Regions from separate parts of the Streptomyces sp. NPDC006458 genome, predicted to be linked through region 2. Evidence: riboswitches for the same ligand, from Rfam matches in the RefSeq annotation. Region 2 holds a riboswitch; the other holds the start of a gene.
What was found. A riboswitch is a leader RNA that binds a small molecule or an ion and turns the genes downstream of it on or off. The one in region 2 is predicted to bind glycine.

Region 1: linked by a shared signal. The riboswitch ahead of gcvP (aminomethyl-transferring glycine dehydrogenase) and the one ahead of gcvT (glycine cleavage system aminomethyltransferase GcvT) in region 2 are both predicted to bind glycine.

What each region holds. Positions count from the first base shown of each region.
Region 1 covers NZ_JBEXPR010000012.1:7,052-15,821, reverse strand. Annotated here, with positions in the region: gene ABZZ79_RS17815 (amino acid transporter) at 1-525, shown strand, start outside; gene ABZZ79_RS17810 (helix-turn-helix transcriptional regulator) at 590-991, shown strand; gene gcvP (aminomethyl-transferring glycine dehydrogenase) at 1,144-4,029, opposite strand; glycine riboswitch at 4,206-4,301, opposite strand; gene ABZZ79_RS17800 (PRC-barrel domain-containing protein) at 4,416-4,790, shown strand; gene ABZZ79_RS17795 (DNA polymerase IV) at 5,233-6,594, opposite strand; gene ABZZ79_RS17790 (MerR family transcriptional regulator) at 6,698-7,378, opposite strand; gene ABZZ79_RS17785 (bifunctional nuclease family protein) at 7,636-8,109, opposite strand; gene ABZZ79_RS17780 (MerR family transcriptional regulator) at 8,364-8,770, opposite strand, start outside.
Region 2 covers NZ_JBEXPR010000033.1:31,017-39,786, reverse strand. Annotated here, with positions in the region: gene ABZZ79_RS33235 (ABC transporter substrate-binding protein) at 1-949, opposite strand, end outside; gene ABZZ79_RS33230 (ABC transporter permease) at 988-1,986, opposite strand; gene ABZZ79_RS33225 (enhanced serine sensitivity protein SseB C-terminal domain-containing protein) at 2,653-3,444, opposite strand; gene ABZZ79_RS33220 (enhanced serine sensitivity protein SseB) at 3,539-4,300, opposite strand; gene ABZZ79_RS33215 (AAA family ATPase) at 4,487-5,161, opposite strand; glycine riboswitch at 5,334-5,427, shown strand; gene gcvT (glycine cleavage system aminomethyltransferase GcvT) at 5,603-6,721, shown strand; gene gcvH (glycine cleavage system protein GcvH) at 6,831-7,208, shown strand; gene glyA (serine hydroxymethyltransferase) at 7,217-8,479, shown strand; gene ABZZ79_RS33195 (L-serine ammonia-lyase) at 8,542-8,770, shown strand, end outside.

The sequences.
Region 1 (8,770 bases), on a different contig from region 2:
CTGTCGCGACTGTTCCGCGCCTTCGAGCTGCGCGTGACGGACGTGACGCTCGACGACATGGCCCAGCGGTTCGTCCGGGACATCGCCACCCGCAAGATCCGGTTCATCGCCAACGAGCCGGACGAGCGGGACGAGACCGAGTACCGCGAGAAGGTCGAGCAGATCCGGACCGACAACGACCTGTCCGAGCAGGAGGACTTCGTCTTCGTCGAGGTCACGGTCACCGACCCGTCCGAGTTCGAGACGAGCCTGACCGTCCGCGGGGAGGTCCTGCACGGCCGCTACCGCGTGCTGACCATGGAGTCGTCCTCGATCCCCAACGCCCTGGCCGCGCTGCTGCTGCACGCCCGCGACATGACCGGCCGGACGCCGCACATCTACTTCGAGTGGACCGAGGGCGACCCCTTCGCCAACTTCCTGCGCTTCTTCCTGTTCGGCCAGGGCGAGGTCGCCCCCGTCACCCGCGAGGTGCTGCGCGAGGCGGAGCCGGACGTCACGAGGCGGCCGCGCGTCCACACGGGCTGACGAATCCGACGGCCCCGGCGGAGCCGGAGTCGATCACGCTCCGGGCACCTCCTATCGTGACGGCATGCAGTCCTACACCATCGGACAGGCCGCCCGGCTGCTCGGCGTGAGCCCCGACACCGCCCGCCGCTGGGCCGACGCCGGCCGCGTGGCCACCCATCGCGACGACAGCGGCCGCCGCCTCATCGAGGGCCGCGACCTCGCCGCGTTCTCCGTGGAACTGGCCAAGGCGTCGCCCACCGCCGAGGGCGACGAACGCCCGTACACCTCGGCCCGCAACGCCTTCCCCGGCATCGTCACCGCGATCAAGCTCGGCGATGTCGCCGCCCAGGTCGAGATCCAGGCGGGCCCGCACCGCCTGGTCTCCCTGCTGACCCGCGAGGCCGTGGAGGAACTCGGCCTGGAGGTCGGCATGGAGGCCACGGCCCGGGTGAAGTCGACAAACGTACACATCGACCGCACCTGACAGCAGTTCCCGGCGGCCGCCGCGGGCGGGCACCCCCCGGCACGTCCCCTCCGCACGCCGAGAGGCCCCACCCCCACAAGGGGGCAGGGCCTCTCGCCGAAGCCGGACCCGAGGCATCAACCGTCAGGTGTGACGCCTCGGACCAACGGCTCTCAGTCCTCGTACGCGTCCAGCGGCGGGCAGGAGCACACCAGGTTCCGGTCACCGAACGCCTGGTCGATCCGACGCACCGGCGGCCAGTACTTGTCGGCCACGGTCACCCCGGCCGGGAACACGGCCTCCTCGCGGGAGTACGCGTGCGCCCACTCCCCGCCGAGCGCGCCCGCGGTGTGCGGCGCGTTGTGCAGCGGGTTGTCCTCGGCCGGCCACTCGCCCGCGCCGACCTTCTCGATCTCCGCGCGGATGGCGATCATCGCGTCGCAGAACCGGTCCAGCTCGATGATGTCCTCGGACTCGGTCGGCTCGATCATCAGCGTGCCGGCCACCGGGAAGGACATGGTCGGCGCGTGGAAGCCGTAGTCGATGAGCCGCTTGGCGACGTCGTCCACGGTCACGCCGGTCGCCTTGGTCAGCGGCCGCAGGTCGATGATGCACTCGTGCGCGACCAGCCCGCCGGGGCCGGTGTAGAGCACCGGGTAGTGCGGCTCCAGGCGCTTGGCGATGTAGTTCGCGGAGAGCACCGCCACCTGCGTGGCCCGCTTCAGTCCCTCGCCGCCCATGAGACGGACGTACGCCCACGAGATCGGCAGTATGCCCGCGGAACCCCACGGCGCGGCCGAGATCGGCCCGACGCCCGTCTCCGGGCCGGCGGACGGCTGGAGCGGGTGGTTCGGCAGGTACGGCGCGAGGTGGGACCGGACGCCCACCGGACCGACACCCGGGCCACCGCCGCCGTGCGGGATGCAGAACGTCTTGTGCAGGTTCAGGTGCGAGACGTCACCGCCGAAGTGACCGGGCTTGGCCAGGCCCACCAGGGCGTTGAGGTTGGCGCCGTCCACGTACACCTGGCCGCCGGCCTCGTGCACCTGGGCGCAGATGTCGGCGACGTGCTCCTCGAACACACCGTGCGTCGACGGGTAGGTGATCATCAGCACCGACAGCTCGTCGCGGTACTGCTCGATCTTCGCCCGCAGGTCCTCGACGTCGATCTCGCCGTCCTCGGCGGTCCTCACGACGACGACCTTCATGCCCGCCATGACCGCGCTGGCGGCGTTGGTGCCGTGCGCGGACGACGGGATCAGGCACACGGTCCGCTGCTCGTCGCCGTTGGCGCGGTGGTACCCGCGTACGGCGAGCAGACCGGCCAGCTCACCCTGCGAGCCCGCGTTGGGCTGGAGGCTGACCTTGTCGTAGCCGGTGACCTCGGCGAGACGGTCCTCCAGCTCGTGGATGAGCGTGAGGTAGCCCTCGGCCTGCTCCTCCGGGGCGAAGGGGTGCAGCTGGCCGAACTCGGGCCAGGTGACCGGCTCCATCTCGGTGGTCGCGTTGAGCTTCATGGTGCAGGAGCCCAGCGGGATCATGCCGCGGTCCAGCGCGTAGTCGCGGTCGGCGAGCTTGCGCAGGTAGCGCAGCATCGCGGTCTCGGAGCGGTGCTGGTGGAAGACGGGGTGGGTGAGGTAGTCGTCGGTGCGCAGCAGCGCCGCCGGCAGCGCGTCCTCGGTGGCCGCGTCCAGCGCCGCCACGTCGCCCTCGACCCCGAAGGCCGCCCAGACCGCCGCGAGCTGGTCGCGCGTGGTCGTCTCGTCGCAGGAGAGCGACACCTGGTCGGCGTCGACGAGGTGCAGGTTGACGCCGTTCACACGCGCGGCGGCGACGACCTCGGCCGCGCGGCCGGGCACACGCGCGGTGACCGTGTCGAAGAACGCGCCGTGCACGACGTCGACACCACCGTCGGCCAGGCCCGCGGCGAGGAGCGTCGCGTAGCGCTGGGTCCGCCGCGCGATGCCCTTCAGCCCCTCCGGGCCGTGGTACACGGCGTACATGCCGGCCATCACCGCGAGCAGCACCTGCGCGGTGCAGATGTTGCTGGTGGCCTTCTCGCGGCGGATGTGCTGCTCACGCGTCTGCAGGGCCAGCCGGTACGCCTTGTTCCCGTCCGCGTCCACGGACACGCCCACGAGCCGGCCGGGCAGGCTGCGCGCGAACTTCTCGTGCACGGCCATGTAGCCGGCGTGCGGTCCGCCGAAGCCCATCGGCACACCGAAGCGCTGCGTCGTGCCGACCGCGATGTCCGCGCCCAGCTCGCCCGGCGACTTCAGCAGCGTCAGCGCGAGCAGGTCGGCGGCGACGGTCACCAGCGCGCCGAGCTCATGAGCCTGGTCGATGAGCGGCTTGATGTCCCGGACGGCACCGGAGGCACCCGGGTACTGGACCAGTACACCGTTGATCTCGCGCCCGGCGACCTCGGCCGGGATGCCCTCGCCCAGGTCGGCGACGACGACCTCGACACCGGTCGGCTCGGCGCGGGTCTCGATCACGGCGATCGTCTGCGGCAGCGCGTCCGCGTCGACGAGGAAGAGGCCCTTCTTGTTCTTGCCCATGCGCCGGGACAGCGCCATGGCCTCGGCGGCCGCGGTGCCCTCGTCGAGCAGGGAGGCGCCGGAGGTCGGCAGCCCAGTCAGCTCGGCGACCATGGTCTGGAAGTTCAGCAGCGCCTCCAGGCGGCCCTGCGAGATCTCCGGCTGGTACGGCGTGTACGCGGTGTACCAGGCCGGGTTCTCCATGACGTTGCGCAGGATCACCGGCGGCGTGAAGGTGCCGTAGTAGCCGAGACCGATCATCGAGCCGAGGACCTGGTTGCGGTCGGCCAGCGAGCGCAGCTCGGCGAGCACCTCGGCCTCGGTACGCGCGCCCGGCAGGTCCAGGGCGTCGGCGTTCTTGATCACATCCGGTACCGCGGCGGCGGTGAGCTCGTCGAGCGAGCCATAGCCGACCTGCGCGAGCATCTTGGCCCGCGCCTCCTGGTCGGGCCCGATGTGGCGCTGCTCGAAGGGGATGCCCTGTTCGAGCTCGGAGAGCGGCGTGCGCTGGGCGGTCATTGCGGAGGCCTCCTGGTCTGACGCGACCTTCGAGGGGTACCACGGCGCTGGTACCCCGACGGCCTCCCCCTCTGTCATCTCAACCTGAGAGCTTCACCGGGTGGCCCGAGGGCACCCGGCTTTCACCGTCGGTGAGAGCGGAAGCCGTGAACACCCGCCCTGCTTTCCAGAGTGGCCTCATCCGTGCGGTACGTGGGCCTGAGAGATTCCGGGGAGGATTTGCTCCTTCGGCGCCTCCGGTGATCACCGGAGGACTCTCCCGCACGGGGTCAGCAGCCATCTGCAAGCCTACCAGCGAGGTTCGCCTCCGGGCCTTCGAGTGGCCGGGCTCACCAATGTGCTCTTTCGTAGTGCTTACGGATGAGTTCCGACCAAGTGGAGGGCTCGTGCAGACCGACATCGATCCGCGCAATCTGATCGGCCGCAAGGCTTTCGACCGCGACGGCACGAAGATCGGCACGATCGACGAGGTGTACCTCGACGACGCGACCGGCGTGCCGGAATGGGCGGCCATACGCACCGGCCTGTTCTCCAGGGACGCCTTCGTCCCCCTGGAGCCCAGCGAACTGATCGAGGGCACACTCCACGTCCCCTTCGAGCGAGCCTTGATCAAGGATGCACCCGACTTCGGCGTGGGCCGCCATCTCTCCCCCGAACAGGAACTCCAGCTCTACCACCACTACGGCCTGGATGTGGCCCCGCCTCCACCACTTCCCGACCGGGACTTCGGAAACGTGGCGGGCAAGGAGGAGCCCCACTGAAGCGACCCCCTCCTGCCGCCCTCCGGCGGGCACGCCCCGGACCGCGCCCCGCGCGACTATGGGATGGGTGGGCCCGGCCCGGCTGCCCCTCGCGCCGCACGGACAGGGCGGGGGCGGCCTTTCGGCAGGGCTGAGTGCGGCGACGACCCATGATCCTTGCGACGCGGACTCGCACGGGCCGGCCTCGGACGAGGCTGTCGCGCCATACGCCAGCGTTCGGTGGCCGCCGCCGCGTTCCCCTCGCTCCTGCCGGGTGCGCAGCCGACCTCCAGGGGCGCGGGAACTGCGCGACCAGCCCCGTACGGCCCGCAGTCGAGGTCCCATGTCGCGCGGAGGGAGGCGACACGGCCGACGCCCGAGGCGCACGGGACGCCGAACGCCTTCCGCCCAGCTCGGCAGGACCCCGCCCTCCGCCCGGGCCGCCAAGCGTCCCCGCCCAGCCTTAGACCGCCGCAGCCCCCGGGACCACCGGTCCTCCCCGCACCAACGGCAACGGATCCGCCCCTTCGAGTTCGGGATCTTCGACCCTGAACGTCCGCACCCGCCCCGGCTCCGACGTCGGTGTCTCGAACCGCACCGTGACCCGCCCCAGACCGCTGCCCTGCACCCACCCGTGCCCGTACTCGGCGTGCCGGACATCGTGTCCCGGAGCCCACCGCCGCCCCTGGGGCTCCTCGGACTCCTTCGCCCTCTCCTCGCCCGACTCCTCCTCGGCCGCCTGCTCCGCCTCTCCCGCGGCCTGCGCGAACAGGTCCTCCTGGGTGAAGTCGGCCAGGCCGCTCACCCCGACCCCGAGCAGTCGCACCCCGCCCGTGGTGTCCACGGCCTCCAGCAGCCGCAGCGCGGCCTCCCGCACCACCGCCGGGTCGTCGGTGGGCCCCCGCAGCGTCTCGGACCGGGTCAGGGTCGAGAAGTCGTACCGCCGTACCTTCAGCTGGATCGTCCGCCCGGACAGCCCGGCCCCCCGCAGCCGCCGTACACAGCGGTCGGCCAGCCGCTGCACCTCCAGCCCGACCCGCACCCGATCGTGGATGTCCACGTCGTAGGTGTCCTCGACGGACACCGACTTGGTCTCCCGCTCGGCCACCACGGACCGCTCGTCGCGCGCGAGCGCCATCGCGTAGAGGGCCTGCCCGTGCGCCTTCCCGACCAGCCGCACCAGCTCGTCCTCGCCCGCCTCGGCGAGCTCCTCGACCGTGTGGATGCCCGCCCGTCTCAGATGGTCGCCCGTCGCCGGCCCCACTCCCGGCAGGGTCCGTACCGTCATCGGTCCGAGCAGCGCCCGCTCGGTCCCCGGCTCGATCAGCACCAGCCCGTCCGGCTTGGCCTGCTCGGAGGCGATCTTCGCCAGCATCTTGGAGGCGGCCAGCCCGACCGAGCCCGTGAGCCCCGTGACGGTCCGTATGTCCGCGCGCAGCCTGACCCCCGCCAGCCGCGCCGACCCGGCGTCCCAGGCCGCCTCCCCGGCCTCCAGGTCCACGAACGCCTCGTCCAGGCTCAGCGGCTCCACCAGCGGCGACAGCGCCCGCAGCAGCGCCATCACCTGCTCGCTGACCGCCCGGTACAGCCCGAACCTCGGCACCAGATACGCGGCGTTGGGCGCCAGCCGCCGCGCCTGAGCCATCGGCATCGCGGAGTGCACCCCGAACACCCGGGCCTCGTACGAGCAGGTCGCCACCACCCCGCGCGGCCCGAGCCCGCCCACGACCACGGCCTTCCCGCGCAGGCTCGGCTTGGACGCCTGCTCCACCGAGGCGAAGAAGGCATCCATGTCGAGATGCAGGATCGTGGGCGCGGTTCTCACATCTCCGATGCTGCACCACGCCACTGACAATGCCCGGACGCACGGCGGAGAATCTCACTCGCGGGCTGCCGGAACTCGGCGTTCCGGTAGCCCCTCGACCGCCTCAGACCGCCTTGTTGCGCCGCCGGGCCAGCTCGTCCGTCGGGTTGTGGCCGACGAGCGTCTCCCCGGTGTCGATGCGCTCCCCGTGCAGCTGCGACAACGCGCTCTCGACGTCCCGCCAGACCACACCCACGGCGATCCCGAAAACGCCCTGACCGCCCTGCAGCAGGGCGTGCACCTCGTCGGGCGAGGTGCACTCGTAGACGGTGGCGCCGTCGCTCATCAGCGTCATGCGCTCCAGATCGCGGAACCCGCGCTCACGCAGGTGCTGGACGGCACTGCGGATGTTCTGCAGCGACACCCCGGTGTCCAGGAAACGCTTGACGATCTTCAGGACGACGACGTCCCTGAAGCTGTACAGCCGCTGCGTCCCCGACCCGTACGCGGGTCGCACGCTGGGCTCGACCAGCCCGGTGCGCGCCCAGTAGTCCAGTTGGCGGTAGGTGATGCCGGCGGCCGCACAGGCCGTCGGCCCCCGGTAGCCGACCTCCTCCGCCGCCCCCTGCGCCACCCCACCGCCGGGCACGGCCGTGGGCCGCTGGGCGGAATGATCGGGCGCGCTGCCATGATCGGGATATCCGCGGCTGGAGTGCAGCCGAGAGCCCTGGGGAGGGTACGGGCCGCTCTCCCCCAGACCGCGTCCGGGGGCACCCCCAGCCGTACCGTCGCCGCTGCTTCTCACGCCGACCTCCGTCCTTGACCTGCCCTCTCGACGGTAGGCAGTCACCAAGGGTGCGTCAACGATCGCCACACTCGGCACGCCGAGTGATAATCACCCCAGGAGTGGTTTCCCCTGCTCCACCGCGGGGAAAGGCTAGCCGAATGCACTCGCGGGGGACCGCAGGACGCTCTCAATCGCCGCTGGCACAAGCCGCGGCGACGTCGCCCACACACCGTCCGGCGAGGCCGCTGATCCCCTCCGTCCGGCCCGGCCGCGGCTCACTGGCTGCTGGTGCCGAAGTCCTCGGGCGAGATCTGGTCGAGGAACTCGCGGAACTTCTCCACCTCGTCCTCCTGCTCGTCCGGGATCGCGATACCCGCGTCGTCCAGCACCCCGTCACTGCCGTAGATCGGCGTGCCGGTGCGCAGCGCCAGCGCTATGGCATCGGACGGCCTGGCGCTCACCTCGACCCCGCTGGCGAAGACCAGCTCGGCGTAGAAGACGCCTTCACGCAGGTCCGTGATGCGCACTTCGGTGAGCTCCTGGCCGACGGCCTCCAGCACGTCCTTGAACAGGTCGTGAGTGAGCGGCCGTGCGGGGGCCATGCCCTGCTGCGCGAAAGCGATGGCCGTCGCCTCCCCCGGCCCGATCCAGATGGGGAGGTAGCGGTCGCCTCCCACTTCGCGCAGGAGCACGATCGGTTGGTTGGAGGGCATTTCGACCCGGACACCTACGACATCGAGCTCGTTCACACAGCAACCCTAGGCCGTGCCCGGGACGTTTGGGTAGTCGGGCCCGACAGAGGAGACTGATCCTGTGGGGAGTCGGACCCGCGAGCGCGACCGATCCGGCCACCGACCAGCCCGGGAACCGCCCCACTCTCCGACCGGGACGGGAAACCCGCTTCCGGTCTCCGGTCACCGACCAGAACCGCGGACCGCCGCCCGATCCCGTCACCGACCGCACCAGGGACCCGCACCCGATCCGGTCACCACCGGCCCCGACCTCAGGGCAGCCGCACCCCGAGCGCCGTCTGCACCAGCGCCGAGTGCAACTTCACCGTGAGCCCGGCGAGCTCCTTCGTTCGGGCCTCCGCATGCGCCCTGGTCTGCGGATTGCGATGTCGTCTGAGCGGGGCCACCACCTGGTCCACCAGCCCGGCCTCACGGTCGGCGGCCGCCTTCATCACCCGAAGGTGCCGCGGCTCGATACCGAACCGCCCCAGCTCGCCCACCAGGGTCGCCACGGTGACCGTCTCGGCGTCGTACACCCCTTCCGGCAGTGGTGCGATCAGTCCGTAGGACTCCCACTCCACCAGCTCGGACTCCTCGATCCCGGCCGCGGCGAGCAGTTCCGCCCGCCCGATCCGGGCCGCCGTGGGCCCCTCTGCCGCCTCCGGCAGGGCCTCGCCGT
Region 2 (8,770 bases):
CCTTCGCCTGCGTCGCGGCCTGGACACCGGTACCGCCGAGGTCGATGGCGGCGCCCGCCATGACGTCCTGGTCGATGGTCTCGGCGTTGACCTTCAGCTTGATGACGATCTTGTCCGGGTACTGCTTGCGCAGCGGGTCGGTCTTCGCGTCCCAGTTCTCGTTGCGGACGAGGACGACCTGCTTGCCCTCCTCGTAGCTCTCGAACTTGTAGGAGCCCGAGGACACGATCTTCTTGACGTAGTCGACGCCGGTGTCCTTGGCCTGCGGAACCGGAGCCGTCTGCGGCGTGGCGACCAGGTAGTCGAACTCCTGGAACGCGCGGTTGAGGTGGAAGACGACCGTGGTGTCGTCCGGGGTCTCGATCGACGCCAGGCCCTTGGCGTTCTTGTCCTTGTACGGGCCCTTGTACTTGTCGCCGCCGACGAGGAACTGCTGGAAGTAGTTCGGCCCGAGGGAGAGCACGTCACGCGCGAAGTTGGAACGCTCGACGGCGTACTTCACGTCCTTGGCCGTGATCGGCGTGCCGTCTTCGTACTTCAGGCCCGGACGCAGCTTGTAGGTCCAGGTCTTGCCGCCGTCGCCGGGCACACCGGGACCGGCCGCGAGGTCCGGGACCAGCTCGTTGCCCTTCTCGCCCGGGGCGGGATTGAAGGTCATCAGCGGACGGGCGTACAGCCGGCTGAAGTTGTACATGTAGGCGTAGTACGTGTTGCCGGGGTCGAAGGAGTCCGGGACGTCCGAGTACTCGTACGTGACCGTGCCACCCGTCTGGGTGGAGGCGTTGACGACGCCCGTCGTCGCCGCGTTGGCCCCGGCGCCCTTGCTCTTGTCGCCGTTGTCCTTGTCGTCATCGGCCTTGCTACAACCCGCGAGCACCAGGCTCACGCTACCGATTGCCGCCACCGCGGCCAGCGCTGACCTTCGCATGATGGTCTGCTTCCCCTCCATTGTTGGAAAACTTGATGTGCTCTCAGCGCGTCCGCAGGTCAGCGGCTGCGCGGGTCGAGAGCATCACGGAGTCCGTCGCCGAGCAGGTTGAACGCCAGGACGGTGACGAAGATGGCGAGGCCGGGCACGATCATGAACTGCGGGTCGACTTCGTAGTAGTTGACCGCCTCGCTGAGCATGCCGCCCCAGGACGCCTGCGGGGGCTGGATGCCGACGCCGAGGAAGCTCAGGCTGGCCTCGAAGAGAATGTTCGTCGGGATGAGCAGCGTCGAGTAGACGATGATCGGGCCGACCAGGTTCGGGAGCAGCTCCCGGAAGAGGATGTACGGCCCCTTGGCACCCAGGCCCCGGGAGGCGTCGACGAACTCACGCTCTCTCAGGGCCAGGGTCTGACCGCGGACGATACGGCCCAGATAGGGCCAGTTGAAGAAGCCGATGACGAAGATCAGCACGCAGATGTGCAGCGGCAGACCCTCCAGGCCGAAGGCACCGCCCTGCAGGGTCGCGGCGATGGCGATGGCGAACAGCAGCAGCGGGAAAGCGAGGAAGGTGTCCATCAGACGGCTGATGATCGTGTCCACCCGCCCCCCGTAGTAGCCGGCCACCACGCCGAGGACCGTGCCGATCGTGTTGGACAGGATCGTGGCGCCGAAGGCGACGACCAGCGACACCCAGGAGCCCTCCAGGATGCGGGTGGCGATGTCCCGCCCGAACTTGGGCTCGACGCCCAGCGGGTGGTCCGCGCTCATTCCGCCGAAGCCCCCGGTGGGCAGCGAGGTGTTGGGGTCGATCAGGTCCTGGTTGAAGGCGTTGGGGTCGAGACCGAACAAGGCCTGGATGGGACGGGACAGGACCGCGAGAAGCACCAGCAGGATGACGATGACGCCGCCGGCGACGGCGACCTTGTCCCTTTTGAACCGGGTCCAGGCGATCTGCCCAAGGGAGCGGCCCTCGATCTGCCCCTTGTCGGCGCCGACGAGCACAGCTTCCGGCTGTGCCTCGGATGCCGCCCCGGTGGTCTCGATCGGTGCGGTCACAAGTGCCCTACCCCTTCTCGGCCGGTGGTGTTCGGCCCACTCCTCCGCCGTTGTTCGGCGTGTGATGTTCCTGCCTGCGGTGCGATGGCCGTAGGTGATCCGGCTCGTGCACCGGGTCGACGCGCGGACGGGTATTCGCTCGCGAACCGGCACGGCCTGCACCTGACAGGCGAGTCTTCAACGCCTTGGCGATCACCCGCCAGATCTGCCGCAGAAAATATGCCTAACTGTGATGCCACGCTAGGGAATCCGTTATCCGAACAGTGAACACCGAGTTGTGCGCACCGACACCGGGCAGCGCCCGCCTCCTGCGGAGCGGCGCAGCCGCCGTCGCAGCCGCCGTCGCAGTCGCAGCGCGCCTCAGACACGCGTGGGGCGCGCACGACACTTGAGGGTCGCCCTTGCAAACTTGAGAGTCGCCCTGAGCTCCGGCTGCTGCGGCCCGCAAGCCGGAAACCCCGACCGGGCGTACGTCAAGCAGCTGTTCCTTCCGGCATCAGCTCCGTGATGCGCTGTCACCCGGCCGGGCCCGGCGGACCGAGACTGGGCGAGAAGGAACTCAAGAGGAATGCTTCAGGCGTTGGCAACGGCAACGGCAACGGCAACGGCAATCGTCAGGCCGGTTGCTGACGGAGGGTACGCCGATCAGCGGGAGTACGGCCCTGCTCAGTACGTGCCGTGCGCCGGAGGGTATCCGTAGCCCGCGGACGGGGCCGGCACCGCGTGGGCCTCACGGTCGTAGAACGGGCGCGCGTTGGCCCGCATCCACATCGCGACCGGGCAGTACTCGTCGGACATCGCCACCGTCGAGACGGGCAGCCCGTCCGGTACGGCACCGATGGACTGGTGCATCATCGCGCGCACCGAGTCCACGGCCGGCGGCGAGGCCTCGTACACGTCCAGGCCGATGGCGAGGTACGGGGCGCCGAACGCGGGCTGCACCCAGGCGCGGCGCAGGGTGCGCACGGCCGGGGTGCGATGGGCGTTCTGCGCGAGGAGGGCGTAGAACTGCGGGATCTCGATGCCGGGTTCGGCCAGCCGCAGCGGGCCGGCCGGCTGGCGGTCCAGGCCCGCCGCGATCCGGCGCAGATCGAGCCAGGGCACGCCGACGCCACCGCCGGGGGCGTGCGGGTTGAGCCAGAGGCCGTGGTGGTCGGGGTAGAGGGTGCGGGCGACGTCGAGGGCGTCGACGACCTCGTAGCTGCGGTTCCAGCCGCTGGCCGACAGCTCCTGGGCGGAGGTCACGCAGGGGGCGTAGGAGTGGCCTTCGACCTGCATGGTGCCGTACTGGGCGTCCGGGGAACCGGCCTGGCCGTGCCAGAGCAGCATCCAGACCTGGCCGGAGACGGGGGTCGCGAGGGCACGCAGGAGCGCCTCGTAGGCGTCGTAACGCCCCGGGGTGACCTGGCGCAGCGTGTGCTCGACCGTGCCGGTCGCGGCGGTGCCGCTCGCGCTCACTGTGTTACGCCCCTTCTTCCTCTGACCGGGTTATGAAACCAGGTTATGTCGTCCGGGGGGAGGACCGGGAGAGAGCTCGGTGGTCTGTGATCTCCTACTTCTGGAAGAACGGGCGCACCTTCTGCCGCATCCAGTCCGCCACCGGGTCCTGCGCCACGTCCAGCAGGACCAGGTTCACCGGCCACGGGACGGGGGCCTGGGCCAGGGCCCGGCCCAGGGCCTCGGTGGGCGCGGCGAGCAGGTCGCCCTCCAGCCGGGCGAGTTCGACGCCGACGAACAGCGCCGGGTCGGCCGTCTCGATCGCGGCCAGGCAGCGGCGGGCCGTGCGGACGACGCCGGTGGCGTCGAACTCGGCGGAGGCGGCGGCGAGGAAGTCGACGGGGTCGTCCTGCCAGTCGGGTTCGTACAGACGGACGCGGCCGCCGCCGGCCGGGCCGTCCAGCGGGGTGCGGCCGGACCGGCAGAGCTCGGCGACGGCGGCCGGCGGGAGCGGGACGCCGACCACGCCGCCGGGGTTCAGGGCGATGCCGGCCTGCGGGGGCAGGCCGCGGGCGAACTCCACGGCGGGGGCGACGGCGTAGGACATGTGCGGGCCCGCGCCCAGGCGGAACTGCTCCTCGGAGGAGAAGACCGGGACGTAGGCCTGGCCCTCGATCTCCAGGGTGGGCAGGTCGAGCTCTCCGCTGTCCGGGCCGCCGCCGGCCGGCAGCGGCACCCAGACGAAGCTGCGGCCGAGGACCTCGACGACGCGGGCGCCGGCCGACGGTACGCCGAGGGAGGCGGAGAGCACCTCCTCCAGTTCGTTGCCGGGCCATCCGCCGTGCGGATGGGGGTGCGCCTGCGCCGGGAAGTCCATCTGCTGCCTACCGCCTGCCGTGAACCTGCTGTGGCTGAGAAGGCTAACCCGTACGGGCGGCCCGCCTGTCGACGCGCAGGGCCGGGCAGCAGAGGCGGCCTCCCGGCCCGTGAAGCCGGTGTGCCGGCCCTTGAAGCCCGCCTCCCGGCCCGTGAAGCCGGTGTGCCGGCCCGTGAAGCCGGTTTGTCAGCCCGTGAAGCGGATCCGGCGCAGGGCGTCCGCCGCGTCCCGGTCGAGGAGGACGGCCGAGCCGCAGCCGCCGGGCAGTTCGCCGCGCTCGACACGGCGCAGCAGGCGCGCGGCGGCGCCGCGGTGGCGGCGGAAGGCGTAGCGCGAGACACCGCGGCCGCGCTCGCGCTGGCCGGCCAGGGCCTGCTCGGGGGTGACGTCGAGGAGCAGCAGATGCAGGGTGCCGCCGCGGCGGCGGGCCGCCCGGGACAGCCAGCCGCGCACCCAGGCCTGGGTGCCGCAGTCGTGCACGACGACGCCCCCGCCGGTGCGCAGGGCGCGGTGCAGTCCGGCGTAGTGGGCGAGGCGGACGAGCGGGCGGTAGACGGCGTACGGCAGGAAGCGGGGTGCGCGGGCGTCGAAGCGGTCGCGGGTGTCCTGGGAGTCGATGCGGGCGCCGGGCACGGTGCGCCGCATGAGGGTGGACTTGCCGCTGCCGGGCAGCCCGGTGATCACGACGAGGTCGGCGGGGCCGAAGTGCAGGGCGCGCGGGCTGCGGCCGGAGCGCTCGCGCAGGTCGCGGACGACGGGCGCGGAGTGTGCGGGGCAGGCGTCCCGGGCCGGGGCGCCGTGCTGTGCGGGCAGCGCGAGGGCCTGGCTCGTGGCGTACGGCGTGGTCCTGTCCACCGTGATCGTCCTCCCCTGGGGCGGGTCACGAGACCCTTGCCCATCGAGTGTAAAGAGACGGTAATGCGGTACGCCTCCGGATTTCGCGTGCGTACTGCCACAGCCCGGTTACAGATGCGGCCTGCCGTGCTCGGCCGATGCGTGCAATGATGGGCTCGCCAACTGCATACCGGCCGTTTGAATCCGCGCGGGAGAGTCCCCAGTCCGACTGGGGCGCCGAAGGAGCAAGTCCCTCCCTTGAATCTCTCAGGCCCCGTTACCGCGCGGGCGAGGCACATCTGAAAAGCGGGCCGCTGCCAGCAGTGGTCCCACCCAAGGTGCAAGCCATGTCCTTCCCCTGCGTCGTTGTACGTATGTGTACGGACGGTCATGGCGAACCTCTCAGGTTCCGATGACAGATGGGGAGGAATGACCTCGCCTGTCGTGTACTTGGGAGACGACCGACCGATGAGCAGTACCGAACTCCGGCTTACCGCGCTCGACGCCCTGCATCGCTCGCTGGGCGCGACGATGACCGATTTCGCCGGCTGGGACATGCCGCTGCGCTACGGCTCCGAACGCGACGAGCACAACGCCGTGCGCACCAGGGCCGGGCTCTTCGACCTCTCGCACATGGGCGAGATCACCGTCACCGGCCCTCAGGCCGCGGCTCTGCTGAACCACGCGCTCGTCGGCAACATCGCCGCGGTGGGTGTCGGCCGGGCCCGCTACACCATGATCTGCCGGGCCGACGGCGGCATCCTGGACGACCTGATCGTCTACCGGCTGGGCGAGACCGAGTACATGGTCGTCGCCAATGCCTCCAACGCTCAGGTGGTGCTGGACGCGCTGACCGAGCGCGCGGACGGCTTCGACGCCGAGGTCCGCGACGACCGTGACGCGTACGCGCTGATCGCCGTCCAGGGCCCGGAGTCCCCAGGCATCCTGAAGTCGCTGACGGACGCCGACCTGGACGGCCTGAAGTACTACGCCGGTCTGCCCGGCACGGTCGCGGGCGTCCCGGCGCTGATCGCGCGCACCGGCTACACCGGCGAGGACGGCTTCGAGCTGTTCGTGAAGCCGGAGCACGCCGTGCGGCTGTGGCAGGCGCTGACCGAGGCGGGCGAGGGCGTCGGTCTGATCCCGTGCGGTCTGTCCTGCCGGGACACGCTGCGCCTGGAGGCGGGCATGCCGCTGTACGGGCACGAGCTGACCACGTCGCTCACCCCCTTCGACGCCGGGCTCGGCCGCGTGGTCAAGTTCGAGAAGGAGGGCGACTTCGTCGGCCGCGAGGCGCTGGCCGAGGCCGCCGCCCGCGCGGAGCAGAACCCGCCGCGTGTGCTGGTCGGTCTGGTCGCCGAGGGCCGCCGGGTGCCGCGCGCCGGGTTCGCCGTGGTCGCGGGCGGCGAGGTGATCGGGGAGGTCACCTCCGGCGCCCCCTCCCCCACCCTGGGCAAGCCGATCGCCATGGCGTACGTCGACGCGGCGCACGCGGCGCCGGGCACCGAAGGTGTCGGTGTGGACATCCGGGGCAGCCACGAGCCGTACGAGATCGTGACGCTGCCCTTCTACAAGCGTCAGAAGTGACAGTTTCCTAGCACCGCCGCGGTGGCGTCGGGCACGTTCGCGCTGCTCACGCGCGCCCCCGGTGGTCCCCCTGCATCAGCATCATCTCGCCTACAGGAGAATTCAGGCCATGAGCAACCCCCAGAAGCTGCGCTACAGCAAGGAGCACGAGTGGCTGTCGGCCGCCGAGGACGGCGTGTCGACGGTCGGCATCACGGAGCACGCGGCGAACGCCCTCGGCGACGTCGTCTACGTCCAGCTCCCGGAGGTCGGTGACACGGTGACCGCGGGCCGGACCTGCGGCGAGCTGGAGTCCACCAAGTCGGTCAGCGAGCTCTACTCGCCGGTCAGCGGTGAGGTCACGGCGGTCAACCAGGACGTCGTGGACGACCCGGCGCTGGTGAACTCCGCCCCGTTCGAGGGCGGCTGGCTGTTCAAGGTCCGTGTCGCGGGCGAGCAGAAGAACCTGCTCTCCTCCGACGAGTACTCCGCCTTCATCGCCGGCTGAGGAGTCCCATGTCCGTTCTGAACACTCCCCTGCACGAGCTCGACCCGGAGGTCGCCGCGGCGGTCGACGCCGAGCTGGTGCGTCAGCAGTCCACGCTCGAGATGATCGCGTCGGAGAACTTCGCTCCGCTCGCCGTCATGGAGGCGCAGGGCTCGGTGCTGACCAACAAGTACGCCGAGGGCTACCCGGGCCGCCGCTACTACGGCGGCTGCGAGCACGTCGACGTCACCGAGCAGATCGCGATCGACCGGATCAAGGAGCTGTTCGGCGCCGAGTACGCCAATGTGCAGCCCCACTCCGGCGCCTCCGCGAACCAGGCCGCGCTGTTCGCGCTGGCCCAGCCCGGCGACACGATCCTCGGCCTGGACCTGGCGCACGGCGGTCACCTGACCCACGGCATGCGCCTGAACTTCTCGGGCAAGCAGTTCAACGTGGTCGCGTACCACGTGGACGACGCGGGTCTCGTGGACATGGCCGAGGTCGAGCGGCTCGCCAAGGAGCACCGCCCCAAGGTGATCATCGCGGGCTGGTCGGCGTACCCGCGCCAGCTGGACTTCGCGGAGTTCCGCCGGATCGCCGACGAGGTCGAGGCGTTCCTGTGGGTGGACATGGCGCACTTCGCGGGCCTGGTGGCCGCGGGTCTGCACCCGAACCCGGTCGAGCACGCGGACGTGGTCACCTCCACGACGCACAAGACGCTCGGCGGTCCGCGCGGCGGCATCATCCTGGCCAGGCAGGCGTTCGCCAAGAAGCTGAACTCGTCGGTCTTCCCCGGCTTCCAGGGCGGCCCGCTGGAGCATGTGATCGCGGCCAAGGCGGTCTCCTTCAAGGTCGCCGCGGGCGAGGAGTTCAAGGAGCGCCAGCGGCGTACGGTGGAAGGTGCCCGCATCCTCGCCGAGCGGCTGACGGCCCCCGACGCCCGTGAGGCGGGGGTGAACGTGCTGTCCGGCGGTACGGACGTGCACCTGCTCCTGGTCGACCTGCGCGAGTCGGAGCTGGACGGCCAGCAGGCCGAGGACCGTCTCCACGAGGTCGGCATCACGGTCAACCGCAACGCCGTCCCCAACGACCCGCGGCCGCCGATGGTGACCTCCGGTCTGCGGATCGGCACGCCCGCCCTCGCCACCCGCGGCTTCACGGCCGAGGACTTCGCCGAGGTCGCGGACGTGATCGCGCAGGCGCTGAAGCCGTCGTACGACGCTCAGGCGCTCAAGGCCCGGGTGACGGCACTCGCCGACAAGCACCCGCTGTACCCCGGCCTGAACAAGTAAGTCCCCGGCGGGGGCACCCGGCGATCCCGGGTGCCCCGCCACCCCCGTCCTGAGGAGTTCCCGTGGCCATCTCGGTCTTCGACCTGTTCTCGATCGGCATCGGCCCGTCCAGCTCCCACACGGTGGGCCCGATGCGTGCCGCGCGCATGTTCGCGCGCCGGCTGCGCAACGAGGGCCTGCTGCCCGCGGTCGCCTCCGTCCGCTGCGAGCTGTACGGCTCGCTGGGCGCGACCGGCCACGGCCACGGCACACCGAAGGCGGTGCTGCTCGGCCTGGAGGGCGACTCCCCGC